Regions from separate parts of the Clostridium neonatale genome, predicted to be linked through region 1. Evidence: riboswitches for the same ligand, from Rfam matches in the RefSeq annotation. Region 1 holds a riboswitch; the other holds the start of a gene.

Region 1 (8,296 bases):
ATTTACTAAAGATGTATGATTTCCTTTTTCAATTATTTTGCCATCTTTCATAAATATAATAATATCTGCATCCTTAACAGCTGAAATTCTATGTGCTATTAAGAAATTTGTACATTTCTTTTTACCTTTTCTTAGATTTTGAAGTACTTTAAATTCTGTTTCCATATCAAGAGCTGAAGTTGAATCATCAAGAATTACTATAGGTGTCTTTCTTATAATAGCTCTTGAAATAGCTAGTCTTTGTTTCTGCCCTCCTGATAAACCGACACCTCTTTCTCCAATAATAGTTTCAAGTTTATCTGGCATATCTTCTATAAATGAATATGATTCACTATCTTTAACCGCTTCTATAAGTTCACTTTCTGACTTGTCACTTCCAAAATCAATATTATTTCTAATACTATCTGAAAATAAAAAAGTATCTTGAAATACTACTGACATATTACCTCTTAAAGTCTCTAAGTTCCAATCTTTAACATTAACACCATCAACTAAAATCTCTCCTTTAGTAACGTCATAATATCTTCCTATAAGCGAAAGCAATGTACTTTTACCAGAACCTGTTGCTCCCATAATAGCTACTTTGCTTCCATGAGGAATAGTTAAATTAATCTCATGTAATATTTCCTCATCATTATATGAAAAACTAACATTTTTAAATTCTATATCTCCTCTTACAAATTCAGGATTATAAGCATCCTTTTTTGAGATTATTTTTGATTTTCTATTTAAGATAGCATTTATTTTTTCCATTGAGGCTTTATTTTGAGAAAGCAAATTAACAAGCGAACCCAAATTTCTTACACACCAAGATAAGTTAAATATATAACTTGTAAATGCAATTAAGCTTCCTAAGCTTAATTCACCATTAATACATAAATAACCACCATATACTATTATTAGTATGGGAGCACAGTTAGTTAAAAATTCTACTAGTGGACCATAGGTTCCTAATATCTTAGCTTGTTCAACGTTCAAATCATAAAATTTTTCATTAATCTTGAGAAATTTTGATATCTCATACTTTTCACGTGCAAATGCTTTTACAAGTCGTATTCCACTTACATCCTGTTGAACTATTGAATTAATTTCAGCTGTCTGATCACTAATTTGTGAATATATATCCCAAAATTTTTTATCCATAACTTTGGCAATAAATATTACTGGTATTAATACACTTACACATATAACAGTCAATGATACATTGATTTTTAACATGATAATAATACATACTACAAAAAGTATAAAAGCTTCTATAAAAAGCCTCATTCCAAAAGCTAATGTATCCCAAACAACATCTACATCTTCTATTATTCTAGACAATAATTCTCCAGTATTATTATTATCAAAAAATGAAAATTCAAAAGACTGAAACTTTGAGTATAAATCTCTTCTCATTTGCCTACAAATCGTAAGTGCAAATTTATCAAAGAAATATTCTTTTACATATCCAAATATCCCTTGGGTAAACGCCAATACAGCAAATATAGTTAGAAATCCAAACAAATATTTTTGCTCATTACCTAAAATAATGTCATCTACAAATATCTTTTGTAGATATGGATACGATGAGTCAATACAAATACAAACTATCATTGCAATTATAGGAAGTATTGTTAATCTACATTCCTTCAAAATATAATTTCTAAAAAAATTCATTAGTTTTATTCCCCCTTTGATTGTCTACTAAATTTTTGTCGTAAAAAAAAGCACAGCTATTACTCATAGCTGTGCTAGTCCAATAAAATAGTAATTAAGATTTAAATCATATTAATTACACAATATTATACCTCCATTTAAAATGCATCACAGATGAATAACTAAAACTATAATATTTAATTTTCATATTTAAATATAATATTTTTACCATTTTCACTGCTTTGCTTCAATTATCTTTTCTAGTACTAGTTATATAAAAATTATAATTTTATGCAAAATAAAAGCGCAGTTACTTACAACTGCGCATACAATCTCTAAAAAATATATTTCAAGTCTTATTTTATTAAAATAATCACAAAATATACACTCCAGAAGGCATTACAGATGAATAAGTAAAAAAATTATATTTAATTTTAATATGTCTTTCAAATCTATTACTCATTTTCATATTTTTACCTCCTTTTGATTTTTTTGCTTTTACAAAATATATCATAACTCCATATTTTTATTAAGTCAATATTTTTTTAAAATTTTTAATAATAATTTTTAATTTTTATTGCTTTTTAGGTATTATAAATTTAATACATGGTCATATTTAGCTAAAAATTATATTATCAAATGCCACCTCATCAATAGATTGTCCAACAATATAATTTCTTAAAAAATAGGAAAGCCCCCATATATTTATATGGGGGGCTCGTACACAAATTTAATAATTTATGTTTATATTATTTTTAATAATTTTCTACAAATACTTCAAAGTATGATTGTGGATGTGCACATGCTGGGCATGCCATTGGTGCTTCGGCACCTTCATAAATATAACCACAATTATTACATTTCCAAAGTACAGTTTCGTCTTTCTTAAATACTTTATCTTCTTCAATATTTTTAGCTAATTTATTATATCTAATCTCATGGTGATTTTCTACTTTTGCTATTTGTCTATATACAGCTGCTATTTCTGGATATCCTTCTTCATCTGCAATTTTTGCAAATGTAGGGTATAAATCAGTCCACTCTTCATTTTCTCCACTTGCTGCTGCCTTTAAATTCTTTAATGTGTCATCATAAAGAGCTACTGGATAGCCTGCTGTTATTTCAATTTGTTCTCCTGAATAATCATTCTTTAAGAACTTATAAAATCTTTTTGCATGCTCTTTCTCATTTTCTGCTGTCTCCATGAAAATGTTGGAAATTTGAACATACCCTTCCTTTTTAGCAACACTTGAATAATAAGTATACCTAGTTCTTGCTTGACATTCTCCAGCAAATGATTTCATTAAATTTTCTGCTGTTTTGCTTCCTTTTAAACTTTTCATGTAAAACCCTCCATTCTAAATCCATATATATCTATATATGTTTACATTTATATTATATCACTTATAAATTTTTTTTCTATATCTCAACTTAATTTAATTATTTTATATTTCTTGTTGCTTTCTAATAATTAGCCATTTTATATTTTTTATCTTCTGTGACTTCTTTTCCAAGCCACGTTGGTACAGTAAAACTTTCTGCTTCCTTTTTAGATTCAAACTCTATTTCCCCATAATATTAATACACTGCATTTATCTGCAGAATCAGAATAAAAAACAGCTTATGTAAGATTTAACACATAAGCTGTTTTTATATAATCTAGAATGCTGGAACTACTGCTCCATCTGGATATGTTTCTTCAATATACTTCTTAACTTCATCTGAATTTAATGCTTTAACTAAAGCTTGAATCTTAGGTAAGTTTTCATTGCCTTCTTTTACAGCAATTATATTTACGTAATCAGATTCTTTACCTTCAAGAATAATTGCATCAGTAGATATATTAAACCCTGCTGGTATTGCATAGTTACCATTAATAACTGCTGCATCAACATCTTCTAATGCTCTTGGAACAGATGCTGCTTCTAATTCTTGGAATTCTATCTTCTTTTCATTTTTAGTTATATCTTTTGGAGTAATTAATTCTCCATCTGGAATTTCAATTAATCCATTAGCTGCTAATAATTTTAATGCTCTAGCTTCATTTGTAGCATCATTAGGAATTGCTATTGTTGCGCCCTCTTTTAATTCATCTAAGCTCTTTATAGTATTAGAATATAACCCCATTGGTTCTACGTGAACTCCTCCAACTGAAACTAATCCTAAGTTCTTTGATGAATTTTGTTCATCTAAATAAGGCTTATGTTGGAAGAAGTTCGCATCTAAATCTCCTTCTGATACTGCTGTATTTGGTTGAACGTAATCATTAAATTCTGTTATTTCTACAGTATATCCTTCTTTTTCAAGTAAAGGTTTTGCTGCATCTACGATGCCTTTATGTGGTTCTGGTGTTACACCAATTTTTATAACTTTATCATCTCCACTGTTTGATGCTTCTGTTTTAGCTCCATCACTCTTTGTTCCTTCATTTGAAGCTGTCCCCCCACAACCTATTAAGCTTAATGCAAGTACTCCTGCTAATATTGATGATATAATTATTCTTTTTTTCATATTTGATACCCCCATTTAATCAATTCATATTTTACAATGCACAATTCACAAATCAAGTAAAAATTTAAGTTAAAAGCACATTGTACTAATTTAATTTTATTTTGATAATTTATTGTAGAAATAGTTTCCTAAAAATTGTAGTAATTGAACTACTATAATAAGTATTATACAAGTTACTACCATTACATCTGTCTGGAATCTTTGGTATCCATATCTTATTGCTACATCACCAAGTCCTCCTCCACCAATAGCCCCTGCCATAGCTGAATAACCAACTATGCTTATTATTGTTAATGTTATTCCTGACATTATTGATGGTATAGCCTCTTTTAGCATAACTTTAAATATTATTTGGAAATTTGAAGCTCCAAATGCTTTAGCAGCCTCAATAACGCCTTTATCCACTTCTCTTAATGAAGATTCAATAACTCTTGCAACAAAAGGTGCTGCTGCTATTGTAAGTGGAACTATCGCTGCTGTTGTACCAATTGATTTACCTACAATAAATCTTGTTAGTGGTACTATTATTACCATTAATATAACAAACGGAAAACTCCTTAATGTATTTACTATAAAATCTAAAATATTATATATTATTTTATTAGGTTTTAATCCATCATTTGCTGTGACTGTTAGAAGAATTGCTGGTATAAATCCTAATATTACTGCAAAAATTGTTGATGTAAAAACCATGATTAGTGTTTCTTTTAATGCATCTAATACTATCTCACCCATTAATTAAGCACCTCCAATAAGATTTCTTTACCTTCAAGATACTTAATAACAGCATCCTTGTCTTCTTCTTTTATATTTATTACAAGCCCACCTAATACATTTTGTCTGAATTTTTCAAGTTTACCCCAAACTATTGAAAAATCTATATTTAATTCTCTAGCCATCCTAGTTATAAGGGCATTTTCTGAAGAATCACTTGGGAAAAATATTTTAATATTTACTCCATCTTCAGGTAATACCTCATCATCTTCTTCACCTAAGAATTTTTTAAGTGATTTTCCTGGTTGTAAAAATACGTCCTCAACTTTACCTTCTGCTCTAATTTCGCCACCATCTATTAAAGCTACTTTTTCACATATTTCTTTTATTACTTCCATTTGGTGTGTAACCACTACTATGGTTATTCCAAGTTCTTTATTTATTTTCAAAAGTAATGCCAAAATATCTTTTGTTGTTTTTGGATCTAAAGCTGATGTTGCTTCATCACAAAGTAATACCTTAGGTTCTAGTGCTAGTGCTCTTGCTATTGCTACTCTTTGTTTTTGTCCACCACTTAATTCTGATGGTTTATTTTTAACTTTTTCTTCTAGTCCAACTAATTTAAGAAGCTCTAAAACTCTAGTCTTTATTTCTTCCTTACTGTATCCCCAAACTTCAAGAGGAAGAGCTACATTATCAAAAACGTTCTTTCTTTGCATTAGATTAAAGTTTTGAAAAATCATTCCTAAATCTTTTCTAAATTTTCTAAGTTCATAGCTGCTTAATGTAGAAACTTCTTGTCCCATTACATTTACTGTTCCTTCATTATATCCTTCAAGACCATTTATACATCTTAATAGTGTTGATTTACCTGCACCACTATGCCCAATTATTCCGTAAATTTCCCCCTGCTTTATGCTTATTGAAATATCTTTTAAGACTTTAGTTTCCCCAAAACTTTTAACAACATTTTTTATTTCTATCAAAGCACTTTTCCTCCTTGAAGCTGTTTTTGAATTATCGCGATAAAAACAAAAGCGCTAGAGAATAAACCTCTAGCGCATAAAACACTCATTAATTTACTCTCTCATCTACCAGTTTTAAATATAAAAACTGCAGGAATTAGCACCGTATATAATTGGAAAATGAGCCAATCTATCGGTTGCTGGGCTTCATCGGGCCAGTCCCTCCGCCACTCTTGATAAGACTATATATTTAATTTAGCTTCTGTCTGTTATTATAAATATATTTTTTTCATCTGTCAAACAACACCTGAAATATTACTTATCACCTTTTAAAACTTTTTCAATATATATAGTTTTAAATTATCCATTTATCACAATATATTGCTATTTATTGACTACTCTCATAAATTTCTACAATATATTTATTAAATTAATAATTCAATTCGCAAAACTTTTAATTTTTAAGTAATTGTTTACTAAATAAAAATGAATATAAATGCTTCTAAAAAGCCTATATTCATTTACATAATTATAATTTATTATCTATACTTTTCTTTAATAGCTCTGTCAATATCTCTCTTATGAGCCTTTTCCAGCATAGCATCCCTTTTATCGTAATTTTTCTTACCTTTACATATACCTAGTGCAACTTTAACTCTTCCTTGTTTCAAATATAATGATAATGCAATTAATGTATATCCATCCCTAGATACAAGCTCATCAAGTCTTCTAATTTCTTGTTTATGAAGTAATAATTTTCTTTCTCTAAGTGGATCAACATTAAATATATTTCCTTGTTCATATGGAGATACGTGCATATTTTTTATGAATACCTCTCCATTGTATATATCAGCATAGGAATCTTTGAGATTCGCTCTTCCATTTCTTATAGATTTTACTTCTGTTCCTACTAACTCTAATCCTGCTTCTATTGTTTCTTCAACAAAATAATCATGTCTTGCTTTTCTATTTTCAGCTAATGTATTTGAATTTTTCTTTCTTACCATTTTTATCACCTTCTACTTCGGTTAAAATTTCCCTAAATAAAATTATATTATAGCTAGAAATTTTAATCAATTAAATCTTTATAGCTATAATGTCTATTAAATATTCGATTATTTTTCTATTGTCAAATCTTCTTATAACATTTAATTATGCCAGCATCCATTATTTATTATATTGAAGTGGCTGGCATATTAAGGTATTTATATTATATTATTTATTCTTCTATGTTTTCTTGCTCATGCATTATTTCATTTTCTTCATCATCTAAAGTTTTACCTTCTTCTTGGGTAATCTTAAAGAAAATTTCTCTATTATCTATATCTACATGATCACATTGAACTTTTACTTTATCACCAAGCTTATATATTTTTCTAGTTCTTTCACCAATTAAAGATAATTGACTCTCATTATAAACGTAATAATCGTCGTCTAAATCTGTAATATGAACTAATCCTTCTATTGTATTTGGAAGTTCAACAAATACACCAAATGATGTAACCGAAGATATAACTCCTTCAAATTCTTCACCAATTCGATCTTGCATATACTCAGCCTTCTTTAAATCATCAACTTCTCTTTCTGCATCTTGTGCTTTTCTTTCCATTTCTGATGATTGTTTTGATGCCTGACCTACAATATTTTTAAGTTTATTTACTCTCTTTTCATCAATTTCACCATGAAGATGCTCTTTTATGATTCTATGAATTTGTAAATCAGGATATCTTCTTATTGGAGAAGTAAAATGACAATAATATTTAGCAGCCAAGCCAAAATGTCCTGTACATTCAGGTGCATATCTAGCCTGCATCATTGAACGTAATAATAATGTACTTACTACGGTTTCCTCATTTTTACCCTTTACTTTCTCTAATATTTCTTGGAACATCTTTGGATGAATATCCTCTTTCCAATGAATTGTATAGCCTAAATTATAAATAAATTCTTTAAATTTAGCCAATTTCTCTTCATCTGGATTTTCATGAATTCTATATACAAAAGGCATATGTGTCCAAAACATATGCTCAGCTACAGTTTCATTAGCTGCAAGCATAAATTCTTCTATCATTCTATTTGCAATTGCCCTTTCGTAAGGCTTTATTTCTATTGGCTTTCCAAGCTCATTTAAAACAATCTTAGCTTCTGCTATTTCAAAGTCAATAGCTCCTCTTTTTTCTCTTTTTGTTCTTAAGATAGTGCAAAGTTCTTCCATAAGTTTAAAGTCATCATATAAATAATCATATCTCTTTATCAATTCTTCATCATGATCTCTTAACATTTTAGTTACATCTGTATATGTCATTCTTTCATTTGTCTTAATTACAGATTCAACAATCTCATGATCTACAACCTTACCTTTTGAGTTTATTTCCATAAAGCATGTAAGTGTAAGTCTATCAACCTTTGGATTTAATGAACAAATTCCATTTGATAACTTTCTAGGCAGCATTGGAATAACTCTATCT
Region 2 (8,296 bases), 290 kb from region 1:
AGCATCAACTGTTACAGCTGGAATGGCAGGAGGATCAATATTTGCTGGAATGTTCAAAAAATCTTATGATATAGATGATAGAAATACAAAAATGGGTGTATTGATTACAGTTATTTCAGCTTTAATAATAATATTTTTTGTTAACAATCCATTTAATGGTTTATTATATTCACAAATGTTATTAAGCGTACAATTACCAATAACTATTTTTACACAAATTTATTTAACCTCATCTAAAAAAGTTATGGGAGAATATAAAAATACTTTAATTGAAAATATTATTTTATGGACTATTGGTTTGATAGTTACATTTTTAAATATTATGCTAATATTCAGTTATTTATAGAATATATATAACTGAATATTAGCATAATAGTGATATTTTAAGAATTATTATTATAAAAATAGATGAATATAGAAATTAGATTCATATGCAAATAAAATAATAAATGACTGATATTGGTTATACATCAATCAGTCATTTATTTTTTTAAATTTATAGTTTTATTCTACTGGAACAGAATTCTCGATAACTTTAAATGGTCTCATCATATCATTATCTTCATGCTCAAGTATATGACAATGATAAACATAATCTCCGAGCTTTTTAAAATGCATAACAATTGTTGTGACCATTCCAGGCTCTGCTCTTGCAGTATCTTTTAAGCCATTTTCAAAGTCGGCTGGTGGTTCTAAGGCATCTATATCAAACTTATAGTTTCCATTTTCATCAAAATCGTCATCAGTAAAAGTCTTTCTTCCAAGTATCTCAAAATCAACTAAATGAACGTGAATTGGATGAGGAAATTGAAAATGATTAACTAAATGCCATATTTCTATACTGTCTAATTCAGGCTTTTCTGTAGTTGGTTCATGCCACATCCTATCATTTACTAGGTGCATTGTTCTGCCAAAATCGTCTTGCATAGAATCTAAATGCAAGGTTCTTTCCTTACGTGCTAATAAAGGATTAATGTTATGATATGGAAGTAATTGATCAGGAATAACACTTGTATCAGGCTTAGTTAATGGAAGACAAACCTTAAATTTCATGATGTTATTGCTAGCCATAGGAATACCGCCACCTGAATTTTTTAGAATTATTTCTTTGCCAGTATATTTTGAAAAATCTATTATTAAATCAATTCTTTCAGCGGGTTCCAATATGAAAGAGTCAATTTCTTGAGATTCATGCAATAAGGCTAATTCAGTACCTATTTGAGTAAAGGTACCACCATTATCTAAACTAAGAGTATAACCTCTACCGTTTGAAGCATTTAATATTCTAAATCTATATTTACGTGGTTCAACATTAAGGTATGGCCATACCTTGCCGTTTACAGTTGCTACTTCTCCGAAAAATATTGGTATTATTGATGGTTTTGGTAGTTGAGGTGCTGGTGGGTCTTGTTGTGGTGGTGAATCAGGATAGAATAATGAACCATCTCTGTTAAATGTTCTATCTTGAATAATCATCGGTATTTCATATTTACCCGTTGGAAGATTCAACCTATCTTCTAAACTGTCTCTTATAAGATAAAATCCTGATAAACCAGCATATACATTTAACCTTGTTATTCCTATTGTGTGATCATGATACCAGAGAGTACCTCCAAATTGATGATTAGTATATTCATAAACTTCTCTAGTGAACCTTTCACCTACAGTGTCATAATTTTTAGTAAACCATGCTTCAGGATTTCCATCACTATCATCATTTACATTAGCACCATGCAAGTGAACTACAGTTCTTACATCTGGAGTATCCATAGTACCATGGAGGGTATGATCAACTGGTAGTAGATGTTCATCTGGCAGATTATTTATCCATTTAACTAAAATAGGAACATCTCTCATAACTTCTATTGTAGGTCCAGGAAATATTCCATTATATGTCCACATTTTAGTTGGTGGGAATGATCTATGAAATTTATGATATGCTTCTTTCATAACGATTTTATAATATGGTTCTTCTGAATCTGAACAATTACATGAATTAATTGGTTTAGCTATAGATGGTACTGGAAGTGGATCAACAAATGGGGTAATAGTTGAAGGATCAGATGGATCCACTTGAGAATTTGTAGTGAGTTTATCATCTTTATTCAATGATTAACACATCCTTTAAAAAATTATCTTTTGCTTAATTGTTAATTTACTTTTAATATATTATATGTAGTAACATATAATATTGTGTTTTTATAAAATATATATAATGAGTAAAAAAAATGAATAATATAGAAAAAAGTATTGACATATATGAATAAAGAATATATACTCATATCATAGTAATTCAATAAGAATACTTTAATCGAATATTTAATTATTTTATCAAGAAAGACTGAGGGACTGGCCCTATGAAGTCTGGCAACCTGAATTATATATCATTAGTATAGTTTAAGGTGCTAAATCCTGCAGATATTTTTATCTGAGAGATAAGATTGTATAATAATAGAATTTATGCTACTTTCTTATCTTTGAAAGTAGCTTTTTATTATGCAATAAAGATCAGCTTAGTTTTCCAAAAGACCATGGAAGATAAAGTTTTTAATTCTATAAAATTTAAATGTAGTAGATAGTAATTAACTTTTAAATGGATATCTTTATTGTAATAAATCATAGTAATTAAATCATATTTATGTGGTTTAAAATATATTATTAAAACGGGGGTTATATCAATGAGTAGAGAAGAAAGAAAATTAAAATTTGAAACATTACAACTTCATGTAGGACAGGAAAGTCCAGATCCAGCAACAGATTCAAGAGCAGTACCAATATATCAAACAACATCATATGTATTTAAAAATAGTGCACATGCAGCAGCAAGATTTGGACTAGCTGATGCTGGAAATATATATGGAAGATTAACTAATTCAACACAAGATGTATTTGAAAGCAGAGTAGCAGCACTTGAAGGAGGAGTTGCAGGACTTGCAGTGGCATCAGGGGCAGCCGCAATAACTTATGCAATTCAAAATATAACAAAGGCAGGGGATCATGTAGTTGCAGCTAAAACCATATATGGAGGATCTTATAATTTATTAGCACATACACTTCCAGACTATGGAGTAACAACAACTTTTGTAGACGCAGATGAAGTAGAAAACTTTGAAAAAGCTATACAAGATAATACAAAAGCAATATTCATAGAAACACTAGGAAATCCAAATTCAAGTCTTATAGATGTGGATGCAGTAGCAGAAATTGCACATAAACATAAAATACCATTAATTGTTGATAATACATTTGCAACACCATATCTTTTCAGACCAATAGAACACGGTGCAGATATTGTTGTTCATTCAGCAACTAAATTTATTGGTGGACATGGAACATCATTAGGTGGAGTAATTGTAGATTCAGGAAAGTTTGACTGGATTGGATCAGGAAAATTCCCACAATTAACAGAAGCAGATCCAAGCTATCATGGAATAAAATTTGCAGAAGCTGTAGGTGCAGCAGCATATGTAACTAGAATAAGAGCAATTATATTAAGAGATACAGGTGCATGCATAAGCCCATTTAATGCATTCTTATTATTACAGGGGTTAGAAACACTATCGTTAAGAGTTGAAAGGCATGTTGAAAATACATTAAAAGTTGTAGAATTCTTAAAAGATCATCCACAAGTTGAAAGTGTTAATCATCCAGCATTAGAAGATAGTAAATATAATAAATTATATAAAGAATATTTCCCAAATGGAGCAGGTTCAATCTTCACTTTTGAAATTAAAGGTGGTGTAAAAGAAGCTCAAGAATTTATTGATAAATTGGAGATCTTCTCATTACTTGCTAATGTTGCAGATGTTAAATCTCTTGTAATTCATCCAGCAAGTACTACACATTCACAAATGAACGAAGAAGAATTAAGAGAAAGTGGAATTAAACCAAACACAATAAGATTATCAATTGGAACAGAACATATTGATGATATAATTTATGATTTAGAACAAGCGTTTAATAAAGATATTGTGTAGAATCAGAGTTTAGTGAGAAATAACCGAAATTCAATATATGATATGCTCGATTGTAGGGAAATTCCAGCTAAAAATTCTAATGGCAGAGGCTGCGCCCAAAAATGTTTGCTCCAAAAAGCAGGTTTTCGGACAAACAATTTTGGAACAGCCTCTGCCAAAGAATTTAAAAGCTGAAATTTCCAATACAATACTACGCATATTCATATATTGAATTTCTTTGTTTTCTCTAAAACCATAGATACCTAATTTATTTTTGTTATAATTTATGCTTGACTCAAAAAACAAATGTGTTTTTGACAGAATTAAGATGTTAATGTACGTTTATTACATTCTAAAAAAATTCTTGCTTCATTTTTTAAGCAAGCGAGCCCAATTTGAGAACTTTATTTCGGTTATTTCACTATAAACTTACTACATCCCTTATTTATGTTGTGCAATACATCTTTAAAGATTATTGACAGAGATAAAATAAAAGAATATTATAAAAATAACAATTCGATAAGTATCAAACTGTTATGCAAAGATAGAATTATGATGTACAATTTTTATGGAGGAACTATGGATTCAAAGGAATTAGCAAAAATATTTAAAGCATTGTCTAATGAAAATAGATTAGAAATATATTTAGAAATTTTGAAATGTAATGAAAAATCTTTTGAAGATGATGAATGTTGTGGGTGTTTTATTACAGATATAATTAATAAATTTAATATTGGCGCACCTACTATTTCACATCATTTAAAAGAGCTTACAAATGCCGGACTTATTTTCACAGAAAAAAAAGGGAAATACCTTATTGCCAGGATAAATGAAGAGCTAGTAAATGAAGCTTGCAGTATGCTTAAAATAGACAAATAAGTAGGCCGAATTTTATTTAATATAAGGACAAATATAAATATATGATTCGATATATATCAAACTATAGAAATATATTCACAAGAGGTGAAAAGTAAATGAAAGAATATGTTTTAATAACAGGAGCAACTAGTGGAATAGGTTATGAATTTGCTAAAATATTTGCTGAGAATAAGTATAATCTTATACTTTCAGGAAGAAATATCAAAGTACTGGAAAACATGAAAGAAGACATGGAAGAAAAATATAAAATTATGGTCTATATTTTTGAGAAAGATTTAAGTAAAAAAGGTACTGCTGAAGAATTATATCAAGAAATAAAGAATAATAATATTAACGTAGACATCCTAATTAATAATGCAGGGTTTGGATATGTAAATGAATTTATTAATGAAGAAATAACAAAAGATTATGAGATGATGAATTTAAATATGAGTAGTTTAACCATATTAACTAAGCTTTATGGAAGAGAAATGGCTAAAAGAAAACACGGGAAAATTTTAAATGTAGCATCAACAGGAGCTTATCATCCAGGACCATATACTGCTGTATATTATGCTAGCAAAGCATATGTACTATCATTAACTGAAGCGATTGCACACGAATTAAAGACATATAATGTTACTGTTACAGCACTTTGTCCAGGGGCTACTAAAACTAATTTTTGCAAACGTGAAGGTAAGGAGGATAATCCTAAAGCAAAAGATCCAGCCTTTGTTGCTAAAAAGGGATATGATGCTCTTATGAAAGGAAAAGGGAATGTAATACCTGGCATTGAAAATAAATTACTTGTTATGATTCCAAGAAAAATAGCTGCACCATTTATAGGTAAGTACCAAATGGGATTAAAAAAGAAAAGTAAGCAATAAACATTTCAGAATATATTTTTGAAAGAAACATATATAGTAAATAAAAGAGTTAACTTTGAGAGCAAATAGTATATTAGAAGCTCCTAGATTTAATTCTTAAAAATACAATTCGATGATTATCAAAATATAAAATTAAGTAGAGAAAGAAAATGAGTGAAAAGTACTGATTACAATTGCAACTAGTCGAATAGGAAATGAATATACAAAATTATTTTTAAATATAACAGAAAATATGATGAGATAAATCAAGGAGGAATTATGAAGATATTATATAATACAGCAACAGGAAATAGCTTATATGTAGCTAAAAAAATAAAATATGCATTTGAAAATTGTGAACTTATATCTATTCCAAAAGCTTTAAGAGAAGAAAGTTTTGAAATAGAGGATGAAATGATAGGATTCATTTATCCAATACACTATGCTGGTGTGCCAATAGTAATGTATGATTTTCTTTCAAGAGTAAAAATAAATCCAGATGCATATATTTTTGCTATTGGAGTTTCCGGAGGAGGAGGTGCTAATACAAGCTTTTATCAAATTAATAAATTATTAGGAAGGAATATAAATAATTATCTTACAGTTAAATATATCTCAAATTATACAAAAATGGGAACCAATCCTACAGAAAAACGTGCAAAGAATACAATATCAAATTATGATAGTAAGATAGAAGAATTTATACAGTCTATATCAAAAAGAGAAGAAAAAGAAGCAGCATTCAAGTATGGAATAGGTTGCTTTGAATATAAAATTTTTAAAGATGTATTAAAAAATAAAGATAAGAATTTTAATGTGAATGAAAATTGTATTGGATGTAATATGTGTGAAAAAATATGCCCTGTAAATAATATTACAATTGAAAGCAATAAGCCAAAATGGAATGGAAAATGTGTAGATTGTATGGCATGTATAAATATATGTCCTAAAAAAGCTATTAATATTGGAAAAAGTACAATTAAGAAAAATAGATATAGAAATCCATATATAGAAGCTAGTGAGCTCATAAGTGATTAAATAAGTTACATTATAAAAGAATATGTAAAAAATGTATAAAGGGCTATTGTAAAATGTTTATGTATAAATTTTTATAAATAAAAACCATGCATATATTGATAATTTGCTCTATTTATGCATGATTTTTAGTTTATACAGGACTTTCATGCATTTGCAATGCCCAATTGACTAAATAGATTTAATATTTGTTATGCTACGATTTTCAAGTTCTAAAATCATATTTTTATCATAATAAGAAAATATAAAACAAAGAATTACTGGAACAAATAATAAAAATATGACAGAAACATTTTTAAATAAATAGTATGTTAGAAATATTAATACGGCTTTTAATATTGTTGTTGGAAATTTTTTGATCATATAATAAAGAGAGGTTATAAGTAAATCTTTTATTTTAACTTCAAAGCGACAATTAATAGGAAAAACATATAAGCTTATTAAGCCTAAAAAGATTAGAAGTATTAAAAAAATTATATGTAGTCCACTATTAGGTTTTTGAAAATAGAAGAACTGAAAGTCCATAAATAAAATTATAAATAGTGATAGTAGGATTGTCCAAAGCTTCAAATTATTTAAAAAATTATTTTTATAAACTTTAAAATACTGAGAAGAAAAAAACATGTCTTTTTCTCTAAGTGATTTATTTATAACAGAATAAAGAGCACCTATTGAAGGTCCAAGTGGTATTAATGCAACAAATAGAAGCAGAATTGAAAAAGTATTTGGATTAATTGCAGTTAATATAAAATATAATATAAGTAACAGATTGCATATTGCAAAATGAATACTAGTCTGAACAAAACTAATTATATAATTTGAAATTGTGTAAATTGGTTTATCGTAGAATTCTTTTTTCATAATAAGACTCCTTAGTTTTATAAAATTTCATCATTTTCAGTTTTATTTATCAATGGAAGCTTTATTGTTACAGTAGTACCATAACCATAAGTGCTGTTAAAAGAAAGACCATAGGATTCCCCGTATAAAAGAGTTAAACGCTGATTTATATTTTTTAATCCATAACCACTACCATTAGTTTCTATTTCTTCAGATGATAAAAGCAATGGTAATTTTTCTTTCTCAATACCAATTCCATCATCATAAACATTTAAGTAGATTTCATCATTGAGTATGTCGCCAGATATGGTTATTTTACCATTAACATTTCCCTTAGCTAAAATACCATGACTTATTGAATTTTCCACTATAGGTTGAAGTGTTATTTTAGGAATTAAGTAGTTATTTATTTCTTCACTAATATTAATTTCTAAAGAAATTCTATTTCTATATCTCATGTTTTGAATTTTTACATATAGTGATACATGATCTAATTCATCGCCAATATAAGTAAGATCATTTCCTTTATTTAAAGATAGTTTGTAGAATTTTGCTAAACTTTTTACAGCAGTGCTGATTTCAGAATTCATATTTTTATATGACATCCAGTTTATCATATCTAATGTATTATATAAAAAATGAGGATTTATTTGTGATTGAAGAGCTTTAAGCTCGGCATTTTTTACTGCTTTACCATATTTATATTGATCTGAAACCAATTTAGACATTTTAGAAATCATA

The links. Region 1 has a riboswitch for S-adenosylmethionine ahead of CNEONATNEC86_RS04585 (methionine ABC transporter ATP-binding protein). Riboswitches for the same ligand answer to the same signal wherever they lie in the genome.
Region 2: linked by a shared signal. The riboswitch ahead of CNEONATNEC86_RS05815 (O-acetylhomoserine aminocarboxypropyltransferase/cysteine synthase family protein) and the one ahead of CNEONATNEC86_RS04585 (methionine ABC transporter ATP-binding protein) in region 1 are both predicted to bind S-adenosylmethionine.

What each region holds. Positions count from the first base shown of each region.
Region 1 covers NZ_UICR01000001.1:1,000,233-1,008,528, reverse strand. Annotated here, with positions in the region: gene CNEONATNEC86_RS04605 (ABC transporter ATP-binding protein) at 1-1,659, opposite strand, end outside; gene rbr (rubrerythrin) at 2,394-2,981, opposite strand; gene CNEONATNEC86_RS04595 (MetQ/NlpA family ABC transporter substrate-binding protein) at 3,298-4,149, opposite strand; gene CNEONATNEC86_RS04590 (methionine ABC transporter permease) at 4,246-4,884, opposite strand; gene CNEONATNEC86_RS04585 (methionine ABC transporter ATP-binding protein) at 4,884-5,849, opposite strand; SAM riboswitch class I at 5,948-6,071, opposite strand; gene smpB (SsrA-binding protein SmpB) at 6,368-6,835, opposite strand; gene rnr (ribonuclease R) at 7,048-8,296, opposite strand, start outside.
Region 2 covers NZ_UICR01000001.1:1,288,397-1,296,692, forward strand. Annotated here, with positions in the region: gene CNEONATNEC86_RS05805 (Nramp family divalent metal transporter) at 1-346, shown strand, start outside; gene CNEONATNEC86_RS05810 (multicopper oxidase family protein) at 505-2,109, opposite strand; SAM riboswitch class I at 2,326-2,442, shown strand; gene CNEONATNEC86_RS05815 (O-acetylhomoserine aminocarboxypropyltransferase/cysteine synthase family protein) at 2,679-3,977, shown strand; gene CNEONATNEC86_RS05820 (ArsR/SmtB family transcription factor) at 4,536-4,835, shown strand; gene CNEONATNEC86_RS05825 (SDR family NAD(P)-dependent oxidoreductase) at 4,931-5,701, shown strand; gene CNEONATNEC86_RS05830 (EFR1 family ferrodoxin) at 5,960-6,718, shown strand; gene CNEONATNEC86_RS05835 (DUF624 domain-containing protein) at 6,887-7,576, opposite strand; gene CNEONATNEC86_RS05840 (sensor histidine kinase) at 7,594-8,296, opposite strand, start outside.